2 regions of the Fusicatenibacter sp. genome follow, and region 1 is predicted to be linked to the other one. Evidence: riboswitches for the same ligand, from Rfam matches in the RefSeq annotation. Region 1 holds a riboswitch; the other holds the start of a gene.
The links. A riboswitch is a leader RNA that binds a small molecule or an ion and turns the genes downstream of it on or off. The one in region 1 is predicted to bind cobalamin.
Positions count from the first base shown of each region.

Region 2: it holds a riboswitch for cobalamin, as region 1 does, so the genes downstream of both, ACY2VW_RS05485 (hypothetical protein) here and ACY2VW_RS01300 (sirohydrochlorin cobaltochelatase) in region 1, are expected to answer to the same signal.

Region 1 covers NZ_CDRRUH010000002.1:111,179-120,171, reverse strand. Annotated here, with positions in the region: gene ACY2VW_RS01315 (nitrous oxide-stimulated promoter family protein) at 1-347, shown strand, start outside; gene ACY2VW_RS01320 (YbaN family protein) at 1-3, shown strand, start outside; gene ACY2VW_RS01310 (ABC transporter ATP-binding protein/permease) at 361-2,100, shown strand; gene ACY2VW_RS01305 (amino acid ABC transporter ATP-binding/permease protein) at 2,100-3,827, shown strand; cobalamin riboswitch at 3,891-4,084, shown strand; gene ACY2VW_RS01300 (sirohydrochlorin cobaltochelatase) at 4,379-5,683, shown strand; gene ACY2VW_RS01295 (hypothetical protein) at 5,795-6,415, shown strand; gene ACY2VW_RS01290 (DUF2798 domain-containing protein) at 6,544-7,002, opposite strand; gene ACY2VW_RS01285 (TrmH family RNA methyltransferase) at 7,327-8,151, shown strand; gene ACY2VW_RS01280 (alpha-amylase family glycosyl hydrolase) at 8,333-8,993, shown strand, end outside.
Region 2 covers NZ_CDRRUH010000016.1:5,417-14,409, forward strand. Annotated here, with positions in the region: gene ACY2VW_RS05480 (DUF885 domain-containing protein) at 1-1,748, opposite strand, end outside; cobalamin riboswitch at 1,868-2,081, shown strand; gene ACY2VW_RS05485 (hypothetical protein) at 2,089-2,301, shown strand; gene ACY2VW_RS05490 (hypothetical protein) at 2,361-6,062, shown strand; gene ACY2VW_RS05495 (ABC transporter substrate-binding protein) at 6,142-7,488, shown strand; gene ACY2VW_RS05500 (FecCD family ABC transporter permease) at 7,545-8,561, shown strand; gene ACY2VW_RS05505 (ABC transporter ATP-binding protein) at 8,568-8,993, shown strand, end outside.

The sequences.
Region 1 (8,993 bases):
TGAACAAAGTAGAAAAGAAACGGCAGAAAGAACAGTACGTCGTGGAAGAGATGATCCGCCTGTACTGCCGGAAGAACTATGGAAAAGAGGGGCATGCATCCGGCGGGATGTGTCCGGAATGTCAGAAATTAGCGGACTATGCAAAACAGCGGAGCCAGAAATGTCCCTTCATGGAACAGAAAACATTCTGCGCAAACTGCAAAGTACACTGCTACAAGCCGGAAATGCGGGAAAAGATCCGCGCCGTTATGCGGTTTTCGGGGCCGCGGATGCTGCTGTATCATCCGATTTTAGCTATCTGGCATTTAATCTGCAGCATGAGAGAGAAGCGAAAAGCAAAAGCATAAAAGAGAGGTACTTATGATTAAAACAAGACTGGTGGGACTGCTGTCCCACGCGAAAAAGTATATCGTGTACACGATTCTGTGGCAGTGGGCGGCGCTTCTGTCGCAGGTGATCGCGGTGTTTACGATTGCCGATCTGCTGGAGCGGGTTGTGTATGGCGCGGTAACGGCGACGTCTGTGAAGCGGACGGTTTTTACGCTGGCAATTGTTGTTGTGATCCGCTTTTTCTGCGAGCGGATGGGTGCGCGGTCGTCGTATCTTGCGTGTGTGGATGTGAAACGGATTCTGCGTGAAAAAATTTATGAGAAAATGCTGAAACTGGGGGCATCCTACAGCGAACAGGTATCATCCTCGGAGGTGGTACAGGTATCCACGGAGGGCGTGGAGCAGCTCGAAACGTACTTTGGAAAGTATCTTCCGCAGCTATTTTACAGCCTGCTTGCACCGCTCACACTTTTTGTCATCCTCTGCCGGGTGAGCATGAAAGCGAGCGTGATTCTTCTGATCTGTGTGCCGCTGATCCCGATTTCGATTGTGGTCGTGCAGAAGATTGCGAAGAAGCTGTTGAACAAATACTGGAGCATTTACACCGGTCTTGGCGATTCCTTCCTTGAAAATCTGCAGGGACTGACGACATTAAAAATTTATCAGGCAGACCAGCAGAAAGCCGACGAGATGGACGTGGAATCCCAGAACTTCCGCCGGATCACGATGAAGGTTCTGACGATGCAGCTCAACTCGACGAGCGTGATGGACATCGTAGCGTACGGCGGCGCGGCGGTCGGTATGGCGGTGGCGGTATCGGAGTTTCTGAAAGGAAACCTCACCGTGTCCGGCACGCTCTGCATTGTGCTGCTGGCGAGCGAGTTTTTCCTGCCGCTTCGTCTGCTCGGATCATTCTTCCACATCGCGATGAACGGCATGGCAGCAAGTGACAAGATTTTCAAAATCCTTGATCTGCCGGAGTCAAAGACGGGCGATCAGACATTGCCGGACGGGCCTCTCGATGTCGTGTTGGAAGATGTGCATTTTTCCTATGAAGAAGACCGTGAAATCTTAAAAGGCATCGATCTTACACTCCCGGCGGGCAGTTTTGTATCGCTGGTCGGGGAATCGGGCTGCGGAAAGAGTACGATTGCAGGTATCCTAGCCGCAAAGAACCGCGGATATGCGGGAAAGATCACCCTGGGCGGCGTGCCGCTCTCGGAAGTCGCTGAGACGGATCTGATGAAGCACGTTGTTCTGGTCCGCCACAACAGTTACTTATTTAAAGGAACCGTAGAAGAGAACCTGCGCATGGCGAAACCGGATGCGACGAAGGAGGAGATGAAGGCGGTTCTGCAGAAAGTCAATCTGCTTGGATTCTTACAGACACAGAACGGTCTGCAGACAGAACTGCTCGAAAAAGCAGGAAACCTCTCCGGCGGCCAGTGCCAGCGTCTCGTGATTGCGCGGGCGCTGCTTCGGAGCGACAGTGCGGTGTATATCTTTGATGAGGCCGCATCGAATATTGATGTCGAGAGTGAAGAGCTGATCATGAATGTGATTCATGAACTCGCAAAGACGAAAACGGTATTGCTGATTTCCCACCGCCTTGCGAACGTCGTACAGTCAGATCAGATTTATTTCCTGAAAAACGGTACCATCTGCGAGCGTGGAACGCATGCGGAACTGATGGAACAGAACGGCGCATACCGTCATCTGTACGACAGCCAGATGGTACTGGAAAACTATGGAAAGGAGGGGAATGCATGATGAACGAGAAGAAAAATACAGCAAAACGCAGAAGCGCCCTCCGGATTATGGGAAGCCTGATCGGGCTGGTGAAGCCATTGCTTCATATTATGATGGCGGCAATTATTCTTGGAACAATGGGATATTTATGTGCGATCTTCCTGACGATTCTGGCAGGACAGGTCATCGTGCACGGCTTACTGACGGGCGCGGCAGGGGCGAGCCTTTCGGTGCAAAACATGTGGCTTGTACATACCCCGGTAAAAACGATACTCACGGTGATGATCGTGATCGCGGTGCTGCGCGGCATTCTGCATTATGCGGAGCAGTACTGCAACCACTTTATTGCTTTTAAACTGCTGGCGATCATCCGCCATAAAGTGTTTGCAGCTTTGCGGAAGCTCTGTCCGGCGAAGCTGGAAGGACGGGACAAGGGAAATCTGATTTCGATTATCACAACAGATATTGAGCTGCTGGAAGTGTTCTATGCCCATACGATTTCCCCGATTGCGATTGCAGCATTAACTTCTCTGATTATGGTATGCTTCATTGGAAGATACCATGTTCTGGCAGGGCTGCTTGCACTTGCGGCGTATCTGACGGTCGGCGTTGTGACCCCGATGTGGAACGGAAAGCGCGGAAGCCAGAAAGGAATGGAGTTCCGGACCGGCTTTGGCGAGCTGAACAGTTTCGTGCTGGATTCCCTGCGCGGCCTTGATGAGACGATCCAGTACGGACAGGGCGAAAAGCGGAAAGAGCAGATGTCGGAGCGGTCAAAAGAACTGGCTTCTGTGCAGGAAAACTTAAGCCGCATGGAAGGCTCCCAGCGGTCGGTCACCAACATGGTGATTCTTCTGGCATCGTTCGGCATGCTGGCGCTGACGATTTATCTCTACACGAAAGGTGAGATTGGATTTGAGGGAGTCCTGACCTGCACAATCGCGATGATGGGGTCCTTCGGCCCGGTCGTGGCGCTGTCCAGCCTGTCGAATAACCTGAATCAGACGCTGGCAAGCGGCGAGCGCGTGCTTTCCCTTCTCGAGGAAGCGCCGCTGGTGGAAGAAATTCCGGGAGATGTAGCATCGGATGATCATGCATTTGCGGGAGCTGAGGCACAGGATGTAACGTTTGCATACGAGGACGAGATCATTCTGGATCAGTATTCGCTGAAACTGGAACCGGGAAAAATCACCGGTATCCACGGCGCGAGCGGTTCCGGAAAATCGACGATCTTAAAACTTCTGATGCGCTTCTGGGATGTCCAGACGGGGCGCGTTTCCGTGGACGGAGCCGATGTCCGCAAAATCCCGACAAAGCATCTGCGCGATATGGAAAGCTACGTGACGCAGGAGACACACCTGTTCCACGATTCAATTGCGAACAACATCGCCATTGCAAAGTCCGGCGCGGCGCGGGAAGAAATTATGGAGGCAGCGAAGAAGGCGTCCATCCATGATTTCATCATGACACTGCCAAACGGCTACGACACAGAAGTCGGAGAACTCGGCGATACCCTGTCCGGCGGAGAAAAACAGCGGATCGGCATTGCGCGGGCGTTTCTGCATGACGCATCCATGATCCTGCTGGACGAGCCGACATCGAATCTTGATTCCTTAAATGAAGGAATTATTCTGAAATCCCTGAAAGAATCTGCAGAAGAGAAAACCATTGTGCTCGTATCGCACAGAGTGTCCACGATGAACGTCGCGGATGTGGTATATGAAATGGAAAATGGCCGGATTTCCTGATTTTACAGCACTTGACAGAGAAAAGACGATGTGCTACACTAACAGTCGTTAAAGAAAAGACAATTAAATATCGATGTGTAAGGTGTCGGACATACGTGTCCGGTGAAAAGGGAAGCAGGTGTGAATCCTGCACGAACTCGTCACCGTATTTTGCAAGCAGAGGAATGATCCACTGGGAAACCGGGAAGGAGACCGATGCGCTGGAGTCAAATCCTGAAGCAATGAGCCGGGAGACCTGCCTTTCGCAGTACAGGAACGTTACGTTCGTGCCACGAGGAACTGGCAGTACAAAACAGGAAAGCGGACATTTGCCCCACAGCGGGTGAAATGGTTTTCTTTGTGATGAAAATACTGGAAGCCCCTCGTTGAAAAACGAAAGGGCTTCTTTCTGTTTACGCGGGCAACGAGCCAAAGTCCGTGCTTGCACGAGACCTTAGCGACTGCCGCGATAACTTGAGAAACTCGCGGAGCGTGTTTCTCATAGTTTGAAATGTAAAACGTCCCCGATATTGGTTGTTGCAAAGATACCAGCAAATGGGAGGAAAACAAAAATGAAAAAGAAACTTGTAGTCGCTTTAATTTCAGCAGCTATGGTAACATCTATGCTCGGCGCATGCGGAAGCAGCAACACATCCAGCAGCAGCGCAGGCAGCACAGCAACAAGCAGCGTAAGTGCATCTTCCGCATCTGAGAAAGACACCACAGCAGCAAGCAGCAGCGTAAGCGCATCTTCTGCATCTGAAGAGGTATCCGCAGACGCAGACCAGGAGGCAGCAGATAAAGTGGCAGATCTGATTGATGCAATCTATGTACAGGAAAGAAATGAGAACACCGATGAGCAGTGTGCAGCAGCAAAAGAGGCATGGGATGCCCTGACCGACGCACAGAAAGAACTCGTAGAAGGCGAGAACGCAGATCCGGATTACTTCGGAAGAGATACTGGAGATGCTTCCAAGGATGATCCGTTAAACGGAGACGAAATCGGCGAGAACGAGCTTCTGGTTGTAAGCTTTGGTACTTCCTTCAACGACAGCCGTGCTGAGGATATCGGAGGAATCGAGAAAGCTCTGCAGACCGCATATCCGGACTGGTCCGTAAGACGTGCATTCACCGCACAGATCATCATCAACCATGTACAGGCCCGTGATGACGAGAAGATCGACAACATGGATCAGGCACTCGAGAGAGCCGTAAACAATGGTGTTAAGAATCTGATCATACAGCCGACTCATCTGATGCACGGTGCTGAGTACGATGAGCTGAAAGAAGCTGTTGATAACTACAAAGATAAATTCGAGTCCGTAACGATCGCAGAGCCGCTGCTTGGCGAGGTTGGAGACGACGCTACTGTTATCAACGATGACAAAAAGGCAGTTGCAGAAGCAATCACTGCACAGGCAGTAGAGAGCTCTTCCTATGACAGCCTGGATGCAGCAGAAGCAGACGGCACTGCATTCGTATTCATGGGACATGGTACTTCCCACACTGCAAAAATAAGCTACAGCCAGATGCAGACACAGATGAATGAGCTTGGATACAAGAATGTCTTCATCGGAACGGTTGAGGGTGAGCCGGAAGAGACTTCCTGTGAGAACGTGATCGAGGCAGTAAAAGCAGCTGGATACAAGAAAGTTGTTCTTCGCCCGCTGATGGTTGTTGCCGGTGACCATGCGAACAACGATATGGCAGGCGATGATGACGATTCCTGGAAGAGCCAGTTTGAGGCATCTGGTGCATTCGATGAGATCGACACTCAGATTGAAGGTCTTGGAAGAATCGACGCCATCGAGCAGCTGTATGTACAGCACACCCAGGCAGCTATGGACGGCAACGGCGTTCAGGACGATGCTGAATAATTAGGGGTTGTATTCTGTACATAAAATAGAGTAAAATAAGATCCGGCAGTACGGCTGAAGAGACTCAGTGTGCTGCCGGATTTTAAAGGTTATATCAGGAGGAATTTTATTATGAGAAAAAAGTTAGCAGTTCTTTTTCTTGGAGCAGCACTGACCGTATCGATGCTCGGCGCATGCGGCGGAAATGATGCATCGTCATCATCTTCTTCTGCATCGGCAGTATCCACATCTTCCGTATCGGCATCTTCCTCATCCGTACAGGACGAGTCCCAGACCGAGGCGGAGAGCAGCACATCGACATCCTCTTCCTCTGCTGAGAGCACTTCCGCAGAATCGACAGCGGACGAGAACGGCGAGGCAGAGCTGGCAGACGGTGTTTATACAGCAGAGTTTAAGACAGACAGCAATATGTTCCATGTCAACGAGGCAAAGGATGGAAAAGGTGTTCTGACTGTAAAAGACGGTAAAATGACGATTCATGTGAGCCTGGCATCTACTCATATTGTTAATCTGTTTGTAGGAATTGCAGCAGAGGCACAGGAAGATGGAGCAGAACTTCTGGAGCCGACCACAGACGAGGTAACGTATTCCGATGGTACAACAGAGGAAGTATACGGCTTCGATATCCCAGTACCGGCCATCGACGAGGACTTTCAGGTTGCGCTGATCGGAACAAAAGGAAAATGGTATGATCACGTAGTAAGTGTTACCAATCCGGTACCGCAGGAGTAATCTTAAGGGAAAAGAAAAAAGATATCCACAAAAGGCGGACTTCTTTGCACCCTCTATCCACAGAAATTGTGGAAAGTAAGGGAAAAAGAGGTCCGCCTTTGTGGATATCTTATTTTTTATTATCCTATTTATTTTTCCGGAAACATTCTGCGGAACAGAAAACGAATGAATGGTCCGCAGTACATGAGCTGCCAGAAGAAAGCAACCGGGAAGTTTAAGAAGGTGGTCTGGAACCAGACAGCGATAAATTCCTTTCCGGCATTTTTAAACAGAAGCGTTGCAATAAAACTCATAATCGGGCACATAATGATAATAATCATAATGGAAATGGCCAGTGTGATCACGATCGGACGGTCCTGCGGTGTTACCATGCAAAAGGCCAGTTTGTGAGCCAGATTGTCCACGAGGAAAAATTCGAGGATAAAAGCGGCCGGCCACATGATCATCATTTCGTGGAAGGCCATCAGAAAGACCTGATTCGTCATTCCGCCGATGTTCATGGAAATGTTATAACAGATCATGGCGTAGACCATCAGAAAGGACATCATGAGGGTGAATACAACGTTTTGAAATTTTGTTTTTGGCATCGATTGTTCTCCTTTTCTTTGCGTTTTTTGAAAAATGGGCGCAAAAAAGACACATGTGTTGTTCGTTAACCAAGCAATGCACTTGTGCCGTTTCCAATCTGATACCAATCTTTTCTGCAATTTGTAATTTTGAACCGTTGATTATTATACATGCCCGGGCGGCGTTTGGCAAGAGAAAATTAAAAATTTTTCAAAAAGACAGATAAATAAGAAAATTTGACAGCACGGGTGAACGAGGTGGGAAAAGAATGGATTGCGGAATGGGAGCAGGGTTGTTACAATAGAAGAACAGACGAAAATCAGGATAAAAAGGAAAGTAATACTATGTCAGAGATCAGAAAAATCGAAAACTTTGCGGCGCCGGAACTCGACGTGTATGCGCGCCTTTCGGAACCGCAGTTATTACACTATTATGAGCCGCAGCCAGGCCTCTTTCTCGCAGAGAGTCCGCGTGTCATCGAGCGCGCACTGGATGCCGGTTATGAACCGGTTTCATTCCTTGCCGGAAGCGCAGAGCTTGCCGCAAACGGAGCACTCTTTGCGCGTTACCCGGACGCGCCGGTCTATACGGCGGAGACAAAAGTGCTGGAACAGCTGACAGGCTTTGCCCTCACGCGCGGCATGCTCTGCGCGATGCACCGCCGTCCGCTTTCCACAATGGAGGAAATCTGCCGGAACGCCCGCCGCGTGGCGATTCTGGAAAATGTCGTGAACCCGACGAATGTCGGCGCAATTTTCCGTTCCGCCGCCGCACTTGGCATCGATGCCGTGCTTCTTACATCCGGCTGCAGCAATCCGCTGTACCGCCGTGCCATCCGCGTGAGCATGGGAAATGTCTTTCAGGTCCCGTGGACCGTGCTGCCAGGCGGCAGTTACTGGCCGGAGCAGGGAATTGCTGCACTGCAGGAACTTGGATTTTATACCGTTGCGATGGCATTAAAAGAAGACTCCGTTCCGATGGATGATCCGTCGTTAAAAACGCATGAAAAGCTCGCCATTCTGCTCGGAACCGAGGGTGACGGACTGGCAAGTGATACGATCGCTGAAACAGATGCAACCGTGCTGATTCCGATGACACACGGTGTGGATTCACTGAACGTCGCTGCGGCGAGCGCTGTCGCATTCTGGGAGCTGGCGGGAAGAAGATAAAGATGTTCCGTTGGTACCGGAGATGAATTATGCAGAAGCATTGAGCTGGAAAAAGGAGGAAAACGAATGAAATAGGAAATTACTGGTATTTTGGCAGATACAGTAGTAATATATCATATGGAAATACTTGCTGCAACGACGAAAACACAGCAGAAATAAGAGCGAAAGAGGGAAAGAAAAAATGTCAAAATGGTTAGATAACGCAGTATTTTATGAGATTTACCCGCAGTCCTTCAACGACACCAACGCCGACGGAATCGGAGATTTCCAGGGTATCATTGAAAAATTAGACTACATCAGGGAGCTGGGCTGCAACGCCATCTGGATCAACCCGTGCTTCCTGTCCCCATTCGGTGATGCAGGATACGATGTCGCAGATTACTGCCGCGTTGCACTGCGCTACGGAACGAATGAGGATCTGAAGAGAGTTTTCGAAGAGGCACACAAACGTGACATGCACGTCCTGCTCGACCTGGTTCCGGGCCACACATCCGTTGAGCATCCATGGTTCAAAGAATCCATGAAAGCTGACCGCAATGAATTTACAGACCGCTACGTATGGACCAATAACGTATGGGAAGCACCGGAAGGAATGGGAAGCCTGCGCGGCATTTCCGAGCGTGACGGCGCCTGCGCCATCAACTTCTTCTCCAACCAGCCGGCCCTGAACTACGGCTTTTATCAGCCGGACCCGGAAAAACCGTGGCAGCAGTCCTTTGACGATGAGGGACCGCAGGCAACGCTGGCAGCGATGGAAGATGTCATGAGATTCTGGCTGAACATGGGCTGCGACGGCTTCCGTGTCGATATGGCGGGCTCCCTGGTAAAGAACGATCAGGAAG
Region 2 (8,993 bases), on a different contig from region 1:
AGCGGAAACGGCAGAGGCCCGAGACGGAGCAGTTTTTCATGGAAACCGATCAATGAGAATGAGTCACCTTCCTGTTCCTGCACTTCCGAGAGGAGCTGCGAAAACGAGAGCGATCCGACACAGTATTTCAGATAGTTCGCCGGTGTCTCGAGAATATACTGATATAAAGAGGCAGCAGCCGACGCATCCGTGATGCCGAACTGCGCCAGAAAGGCTGACGCATCCGGGAGGAGCCATCCCTGGCTGTGGATGCCGAGATCCAGCAGCGAGCAGAGGGTAAGATGCACTGAGCGGTTCAGATACCAGAGACGGCAGAGCGCCTGCGTGTTCGCATCGAGATTACGTGCGGCGTAGCGGCAGGCATACGATTCAACGTAGGTTGCCCATCCTTCCACATAACCCGACGGCGCGTAGAGATGGCGGATCAGAAGCGGGTCGGAGCGCGAGAACGAGACGGTCTGGTACAGATGGCCGGGAAAGCCCTCGTGGGCAAGTGTGGAATACAGCTCGATGCCGGTCATCTCATCCGCGGGATTCAGGTAAATGGAGTTGGGTGAATTGACATCGGCGGGCGGTGTGAGATAAAAGGCGGGGCTTAAAAAATCCTTGAGGGAGTCATCCACGGTCTTTACTTCATATGAAATATCCGAAAGAACGGGAAAATCCTCGGAAATAGCATTTTGGAGATCGGCAAGCATTTCCTCCGGCGTGGAGAACGGCAGCACGAGCGCCTGCCCGGAGAGGGAGAGCGACGGATTCTGATCGAGAATGATCTGCATTTCGGCACACTGGTCCGCAAGCTGCTGCGTTAAAAGGCGGGTCAGCTCCTCCGGTGAAGCGTCAACACCGACGCGGCTGCGGAGAAGATACGCATAGTAGGAAAGTCCGCCTTCCTGCCGGGAAAGACCGCCGGCGTTCTGCGTTCCTTTGCCGCGGAGTGAAGAAAGCGCATCGGAAAGAGAGCGGTAGGCGGGAAAAACACAGGAGGTAAGGAGTTTTTCATGCGTCTGCAGACAGAGATTCCTTTCCGCCGCAGAAAACAGTGAAGACGCCAGCAGTTTATTCTGAAAAACGGTGTGGAGCAGATGGCTTTCCGGTGTATCCGCGTCGGCGAGAAAAGCACTGCACTGGCGGATAATGCCATCGACCGCAAGGTCATTCTGAAACACGCCCTGCCGGGATTTTTCCTGCTCAAGTGCGATGAGGTCGGAGAAATAGCGCGGGAGGTCCTGCAGAAGATGGAGGTAGTCGGCGACATCCTGCTGTGTGCGGAACGGGTACTCCGCGAGCAGAATGGGAAGCTGTGCCTGAATTCCGAGCGACGGACCGAGCGGTTCCGCAAGAAGGCTGGTGCTGCCCGGCATTTTCTCACAGTCCAGCTCGTAGAGCAGAAGATCGAGCGTAATCTGATTTTCCCGGGAGAGGCGGTTTCGATGAAAGGATGTGAGCGTCGTTTCCACACTCTGCAGCACGGCATCATACGAGGTGCGGTCAGGGATAGAAACCGTGCCGAACGAGGCGGTGCCGGGGGCAATTCCGCGGGAAGCCGGATCGGCGAGGGTATAGTGGAGCGTGATGGCAGAAGAGGTTACCTCGGAGTGGAACCGTTCCTCCACATACGCGGAAAACCGGCGGTTCTCACCAGGGGAAAAGAACGGGGAAAAATACCAGAACAGCAGGGCGAAAAGAAGTCCGCCGCACAGAAGCAGAGGGAACAGGATGCGGCGGTGCAGAGAAGCTGGTTTCATAGAATAGGCTCCGGTGCGGACAGTTATCATAAAGTATGTAAAAAATGCTGATTTTATGCGCTTTTTCCGTGGTCTTTCATTTGACTTTCCAAAACGGCTTTGCTATAATCAGAAACGAACGAAATAAGGGACTTTTCAGTGCTGAGCGGATTTGAAAAGATTAAAAACAGAATCCGCGAAGGTAAAAGGAAATCAGGTGGAAATCCTGAGCGATCCGGTCACTGTAAGCAGGGAGTGTTAGCTGCAGAAATGCCATTGTGCGGAATGCATGAGAAGGCGCGGCTGCCGTGAAGATCTGCGAGTCAGGAAACCTGCTGGAAAGGTTAGTGAATCGCTTCCGATGAAAGCATATATTCATGGAAAGATGTACGAAGTAAAATCGGACATCTGCTTTTTTGTCGCCATGCGTCCGAAAGAGAGCTCCGGTGGAGAAACTCTTTTGCAGAAAAAGCAGATGTCTGTTTGTCTTTTCGCAGAAAAAATGTGTCCTCAAAAACAAGATTACTTGCAGGGAGACATCATTGACGGGGACAGGCACCGCCCAGCTGCCTGAAAAAGTCAGACGGAATCCGGAGCAGATGCACGAAGGATATCCGAAGAAAAGGAGAAGTTATGAAAGGAAATTCAAGCAAATTTCTGGCACTGCTGCTGTCGGCGTCCATGATCATGAGCCCGACTGCCAGCGTATTAGCAGATACGCAGGAAAAAGCAGCACAGACAGAAAGCAGCGCAGCCGCAGAGGAAGCGCCGCAGAGCGAAGAAACAGCAGAGACGGCAGAACCGGAAACAACACCGGCAGAAACCGAGAGCAGTGAAAGCACTGCAGAGACTCCGGCAGAAGAGCCGACAGAAACACCGGCCGCGCCTGCAGAGGATCAGACACCGGCAGGATCTGACGAGACCGGGACACCATCCGCAGATGAGGATGCTTCGGAAGATACTGCAGAGGACACTGCAAAAGACGGTGAAGAGACTGCCGATACCACAGAAAAAGAGCCGGAAGCAGCAGATGAGACTTCCCAGGATGCTGAAAAAGAAACACCGGCAAAAGAAGAAACCAAAGATGCTGTAAAAGAGAATACCAGTCCGGCGGCAGAACAGCCGAAAACGGAAGTAAAAGAAACGACCAAAAATGAGGCATCCAATACAGCCGAGAAGAAAGAAACAAAAGCAGCGGAAGAAGCAAAACCGGCAGATGGTGAGTATGAGACTTCTGCAGAAGCAACCGGAAGCATGTTCAGTGTGATTTCTTCCAGACTCATCGTAAAAGATGGAAAACTGAAAGCATCCATTCTGCTGAGTGGAACCGGCTATGATTACCTGTATATGGGAACAGCAGCAGAAGCTGCTGCAGCAGATGAAAAGAGCTGGATTGCTCCGACAGGAAGCGAAACCTATACGGATACGAAGACCGGTGCAGAAAAGACCGGATATCGTTTTGAAATTCCAGTGGAAGAGCTTGACAAACAGATGGATGTTGCCGTCCGCTCAGCCAAGAAAAAAACATGGGCTGATAAAACTGTTACGATCCACAGCACCGATGCAATCCCGACGGTAACACCGGAACCAACCGAGACTCCAAGCGAAAATCCCGGTGAGGATTCCTCGAATAAGCCAGCCAGTGTAGAAGCACCGGTTACCAAAGAGGACGGCAGCGTATTCAAAATGTTCGTCATCTCCGAGGCAACAATGATCAACAAGGGCGATAAACTCGTTCTTACACTGAAAACAAACAACGTATCATTTGATAAACTGTATCTTGGAAAGAACGATGACCTTGCAAAAACACCGGCTATCCAGGGAATGCAGGAAGCAAACGGCGGTTATTCCTTTGCATTTGAAGTAGATGCGGACAAAGCCGGCACAACCGTTCCGATCGTTCTTGGAAAGCCAGATGGAACCTGGTACACCAAACAGCAGCTTTATCTTGCAGTTCCGGGTAAAACACCGGAAGTAACTCCGACACCGGAGCCGACCGAGACTCCGGTCCCGACTGCAGCCCCGACTCCGATTGAGACTCCGGCTCCAACCGCAACTCCAACTCCGGAACCGGCGAAAGTAGAAAACGGTATCTACGGCGGAACCGCGGAGACCGGCGCAGCTATGTTCAAAGTAGTCGGCGTAGAGCTGACCGTAAAAGACGGCGACATGAAAGCACGCATCACGTTAAGTGGTGTTGCCTACGATTATCTGTACATGGGAACACCGGAAGAGGCAGCTGCCGCAGACAAGAGTGCATGGATTGCAGGCGTCGGCACCGTTGATTACACAACAGCAGACGGCGAGACGAAAACAGGAATGCAGTATGATATTCCGGTAGCAGCACTCGATCAGGCACTTGTTGTTTCTTCCCATTCTGCAAAACAGGATAAATGGTATGCAAGAACCATTACCATCGCATCTTCCAGCCTGAAAAAGACCGCAGATCTTCCGGCAGATGAGACCAATAAAGTAGCAGATGGTATTTACAGTGCAGAGGCAACAACTAATGCAGCAATGTTCAAGGTAGTCGGCGTAAAACTGACCGCGAAAAACGGAAAAATGACAGCAGTTATCACCTTAAGCGGAAGCGGCTATGATTATCTGTATATGGGAACCAGAAAAGATGCGGCAGCAGAGAGCGGCGCATGGATCGCTTCCACCGGAAAAGTGGACTACACCTTAGACGGTGAAACCAAAACCGGAATGCAGTTTGAAATCCCGGTAGAGGCACTGGATCAGGAACTTGCTGTAGCAGCTCATGCAGTAAAGAGCGGCAAATGGTACGACAGAGCCATCACGATTGCATCTTCCAGCCTGAAAAAGACCGGAGACCTTCCGTCGGATGACAACAAGGGCGATACTCCGAAACCAACCCTCGTTCCGACCAAGACCCCAACCGTATCTCCATCTGAGACACCGGTTGTAAAACCGACCAGCACCCCGACTCCGGCACCGACCCAGAAACCGGCCGATACCAAACCGGAGCAGGAATCCAAATATGAGTCTGATTTAAGTGGCGGCACATCCAAAGTAGACAGTGCAACCACACTGGCAGACGGCGTTTACACCCCAGACGGCTTTTCCTTCTCGGGCGGTACCGGAAAGGTAAGCATCTCCTGCAGCAAGATCACCGTAACAAACGGACAGGCGTATGCAACCATCGCTTTTAGCAGTCCGTATTACGGATATGTAAAAGCAAACGGAAACAAATATATGGCAAATGTCAGCGGCGGAAGCAGCATCTTCACCATTCCGGTTGAGCTGAATAAGAACAATACCATCATCGGTATGACCACCAGAATGTCCGTTGCCCATGAGATTTCCTACAACATCTTCATCTCCCTGGCAGCAGCAAAGAAGGGCGGCAGCACTTCTTCCAGCACAGGATTTGTAAAAGCAGACGGAACAACCTCCACGATCAGCACCGATAACTCCAGGCTGGATACCACCGCTCCGGAGATCATGGGACTGGAATACAAAGCAGAGACAAAACTTGCTTACGCAGAGTACTTCAAGATGTATCATTACGACGAAGGCATCACCCTGCTGGAGATCGATATGACAAAAGATACCGAGCGTGATCCGGAGAAACAGACCGAGGACGACAAGAAAGCAGAAGATACCGATACCGCAGCAGCAGAGGATACCGCAGCAGCAACCGACGAGGAAGAAGCGGCAGCAGCATCCGATTCCAAAAAGACCAGCACTGAGAAAGCGAAAGATCTGACCGAAAAGACAAAAGAGCTGTACGAAGGCAATGTTGTCAAATATCTGATCGTTCCGAAAGATGTTGAGATTCCGGCAGGACTGGACAAAGATATGATCGTGATCCAGCTTCCGGTTGAGAAAGCATACGTAGCATCTGAGGATGCCCTGAAACTTCTCGACGAGCAGTTAGACGCAGCAGAGAGCATCAAAGCAGTCGGCATGGAGCAGAAAGACTGCCAGATCGAAAACATTGCAAAAGCAATGGAAGACAAAAAAATCTCCTTCGACGGAGCATTCGATGATCTGGACTACAAAGCTCTGGTAAAAGACGAAATCGACTTTGCAATTCTTCCGTCTGAGTTCCTTCCGGGAAATGCAAAAGATGAGAAAGCAGACGAAGAAAAGACTCCGGAAGAACTTCTGAAAGAGGAAAATGAGCGTCTGTCCGATACCGCAGAGCGTCTGGCAACCCTGACCATTCCGATGCTGGTTGACCGTTCCGCAGACGAGAAGACCGATCTTGCGAAAGCAGAGTGGCTGAAGGTCTACGGCGTGATCTTCGGATGCGAGGATCAGGCAAACGAGCTGTTCCAGCAGATGGTAAAGGCAGAAGAGAATAAATAAGTACAATAATTTGCAGCAAAAAATGAGAAAGGGCTGCTGCCGTATGGCAGCGGCTTTTTCTTTAAGAAAGGAATATCAAATGACAGGAAAAAACGAAAGAAAGCTGAAAAAATGGGCCGCACTTTTTCTTGCAGCAGCGATGTCACTGACGGCCTGCGGCAGCACCGCATCGTCCGCGTCGGGCACTTCGGCAGTTTCTGAGAGCAGCACATCCACAGCATCCGCAGCAGACGTTTCCGAAAGTCAGACGGAGAGCACATCCGCCTCGGAAAGTACGGCTGAAAGTGAAAGCACCTCCGAAGCCACTGCTGCGGGCAGCACCTCCGGGAGTGATACCGCATCCGCGGATGGTTTCGCAACGACAGACGATGTCAGCGACGCACCGGACATCACCGGAATCACCATCGAGAGCAAGATGGTCCTGAATTACGCCGAGTGCTTTAACGTATACTACTGCACAGACGGCTATAAACTGATCGATGTCAAAGACGGCGCGCAGTATCTGCTCGTCCCGGACGGAAAAGAGGCACCGGATGACCTTGATTCCGACGTAATTGTAATCCATCAGCCGCTGGAACGCATCTACATGGCAGCAACCTCTCCGATGGCGCTGTTCGATGCCATCGACTCCCTCGATACGATTCGTCTCTCCGGTGAAACCGCAGACAACTGGTACGTACAGGATGCCGCTGACGCGATGAATGCCGGAACGATGATCTTTGCCGGAAAATACAGTGAGCCGGATTACGAACTTCTGGTCAGTGAGAACTGTGATCTGGCCATTGAATCTACGATGATCCTCCATTCCCCGAAGGTACAGGAGATGATCGAGATGCTCGATATTCCGGTCTTCATCGACCGTTCCAGCTACGAATCCCAGCCTCTTGGCAGAACCGAATGGATCAAACTCTACGGTGCCATGCTGGACAAAGAGGAGGAGGCAGCCGACTTCTTTGCAAGTCAGGCAAGTGTTGTGGAAAATCTGAAGGATTTCCAGAATACCGAAAAAACGGTCGCTTTCTTCTATATTAATACGAGCGGAGCTGCCGTTGTGCGGAACCCGGAGGACTACATTTCCAACATGATCGAGCTTGGCGGTGCGCGCAACGCCTTCCGTGATCTCCAGGACGACAGCGGAAAAACATCCGTGCCGATCACGATGGAGCAGTTCTACGATACGGCCGAAGATGCGGACTACCTGATCTACAACGCAAGTATCGATTCCACCGTCAAAACCCTGGACGACCTGCTGGCAAAGGATTCCATGTTTGCCGATTACAAAGCCGTCAAAGAGGGAAACGTCTGGACAACCGAGAAATCCATGTATCAGGCAACCGATAAAATTGCACAGTTTACCAACGACATTAACCTTCTGGTAACGGGCGGCGATCCGGATCAGATGGTATTCTTAAGAAAATTATCCTGATGGAGGAACGTATGTCAGAGAAAAAAAATATGACAGGAAAAGAGAACAGTTTCCATATGGAAAACTTCCGGCGCCGTTCGCGGTATGCCGCTGTGTTCCTGGTGCTGATTCTGGCGTTCGCCGCCATCACCGTGCTGAATATCAATTCCGGAAACGTAAATATTTCGATTCCGGAAATTTTCCGGATTCTGCTGCGGCGGACCGGAGAGGGGAAAGAGTACAATATTATCTGGAAAATCCGCCTTCCGCGTATTCTGATGGCGGCAATCCTGGGCGGTGCATTGTCGTTGTCCGGTTTCCTGCTGCAGACCTTCTTTGAAAACCCGATTGCCGGCCCGTTTGTACTTGGAATATCCTCGGGTGCCAAAATGGTCGTAGCGCTGACTATGATTTTTTATCTGGGGCGGGCACGTAATATTACCTCTTATACGCTGATTATTGCCGCATTTATCGGTTCCCTGATTTCCGTCGGCTTTATCCTGCTGATGTCGCGGCGGCTGAAACATATGGCAACGCTTCTTGTTGCCGGGATTATGATCGGCTATATCTGCTCGGCCGTAACAGATTTTGTTGTCACCTTCGCGGAGGATTCCGATATTGTCAATCTGCACGGCTGGTCGCAGGGAAGCTTTTCCGGCATGAGCTGGAGCAATGTGGCAATCTCAGCAGTTGTGATCGGAATCACCTTTGTCATCACATTTTTGATGGCAAAGCCGATTGGCGCGTATCAGCTCGGCGAGGCATATGCGCAGAGCATGGGCGTCAACATCAAGGTCTTCCGTATCGCGCTGATTCTGCTTTCGAGTATTCTCTCCGCATGCGTCACCGCATTTGCCGGCCCGATTTCGTTTGTCGGCATTGCCGTACCGTTCCTCGTCAAACAGAGCCTCGGCACATCGCGTCCGCTCGTCGTAATCCCGGGAACGTTCCTCGGCGGAGCCGTCTTCTGTATGATGTGTGACCTGATCGCGCGTATGGCGTTTGCGCCGCTGGAGCTGTCCATCAGTACGGTCACATCGATCTTTGGTGCGCCGGTTGTCATTTTCATGATGCTGCGCCGGAAAAGGGGGTAAGAGAATATGAATGAATATTATTTTCATCTGGACCACCTGACGGTCGGCTATGATAAAAAGCCGCTGATCAAAGATATCTGCATCGGCATCGAAAAAGGCGAGATCGTTACGCTGATCGGACCGAACGGTTCCGGTAAATCAACGATTTTGAAAAGCATCACCCGCCAGTTAAAGCTGGTCGGCGGAAATGTGGAATTTGACGGGAAAAACCTGCATGAGCTTTCGTTCCGCGAGCTGTCCACGAAAATGGCGGTTGTGCTGACGGAGCGCATGAAGCCGGAATTAATGACGTGCCACGATATCGTGGCGACGGGCCGTTATCCGTACACGGGACGGCTCGGCATGCTGACCCGCGAGGATGAGGAGAAGGTCGAGGAGGCGATGCGCGCCGTTCATGCCGAAGAGCTCGGCGGCCGCGATTTCAACGCCATC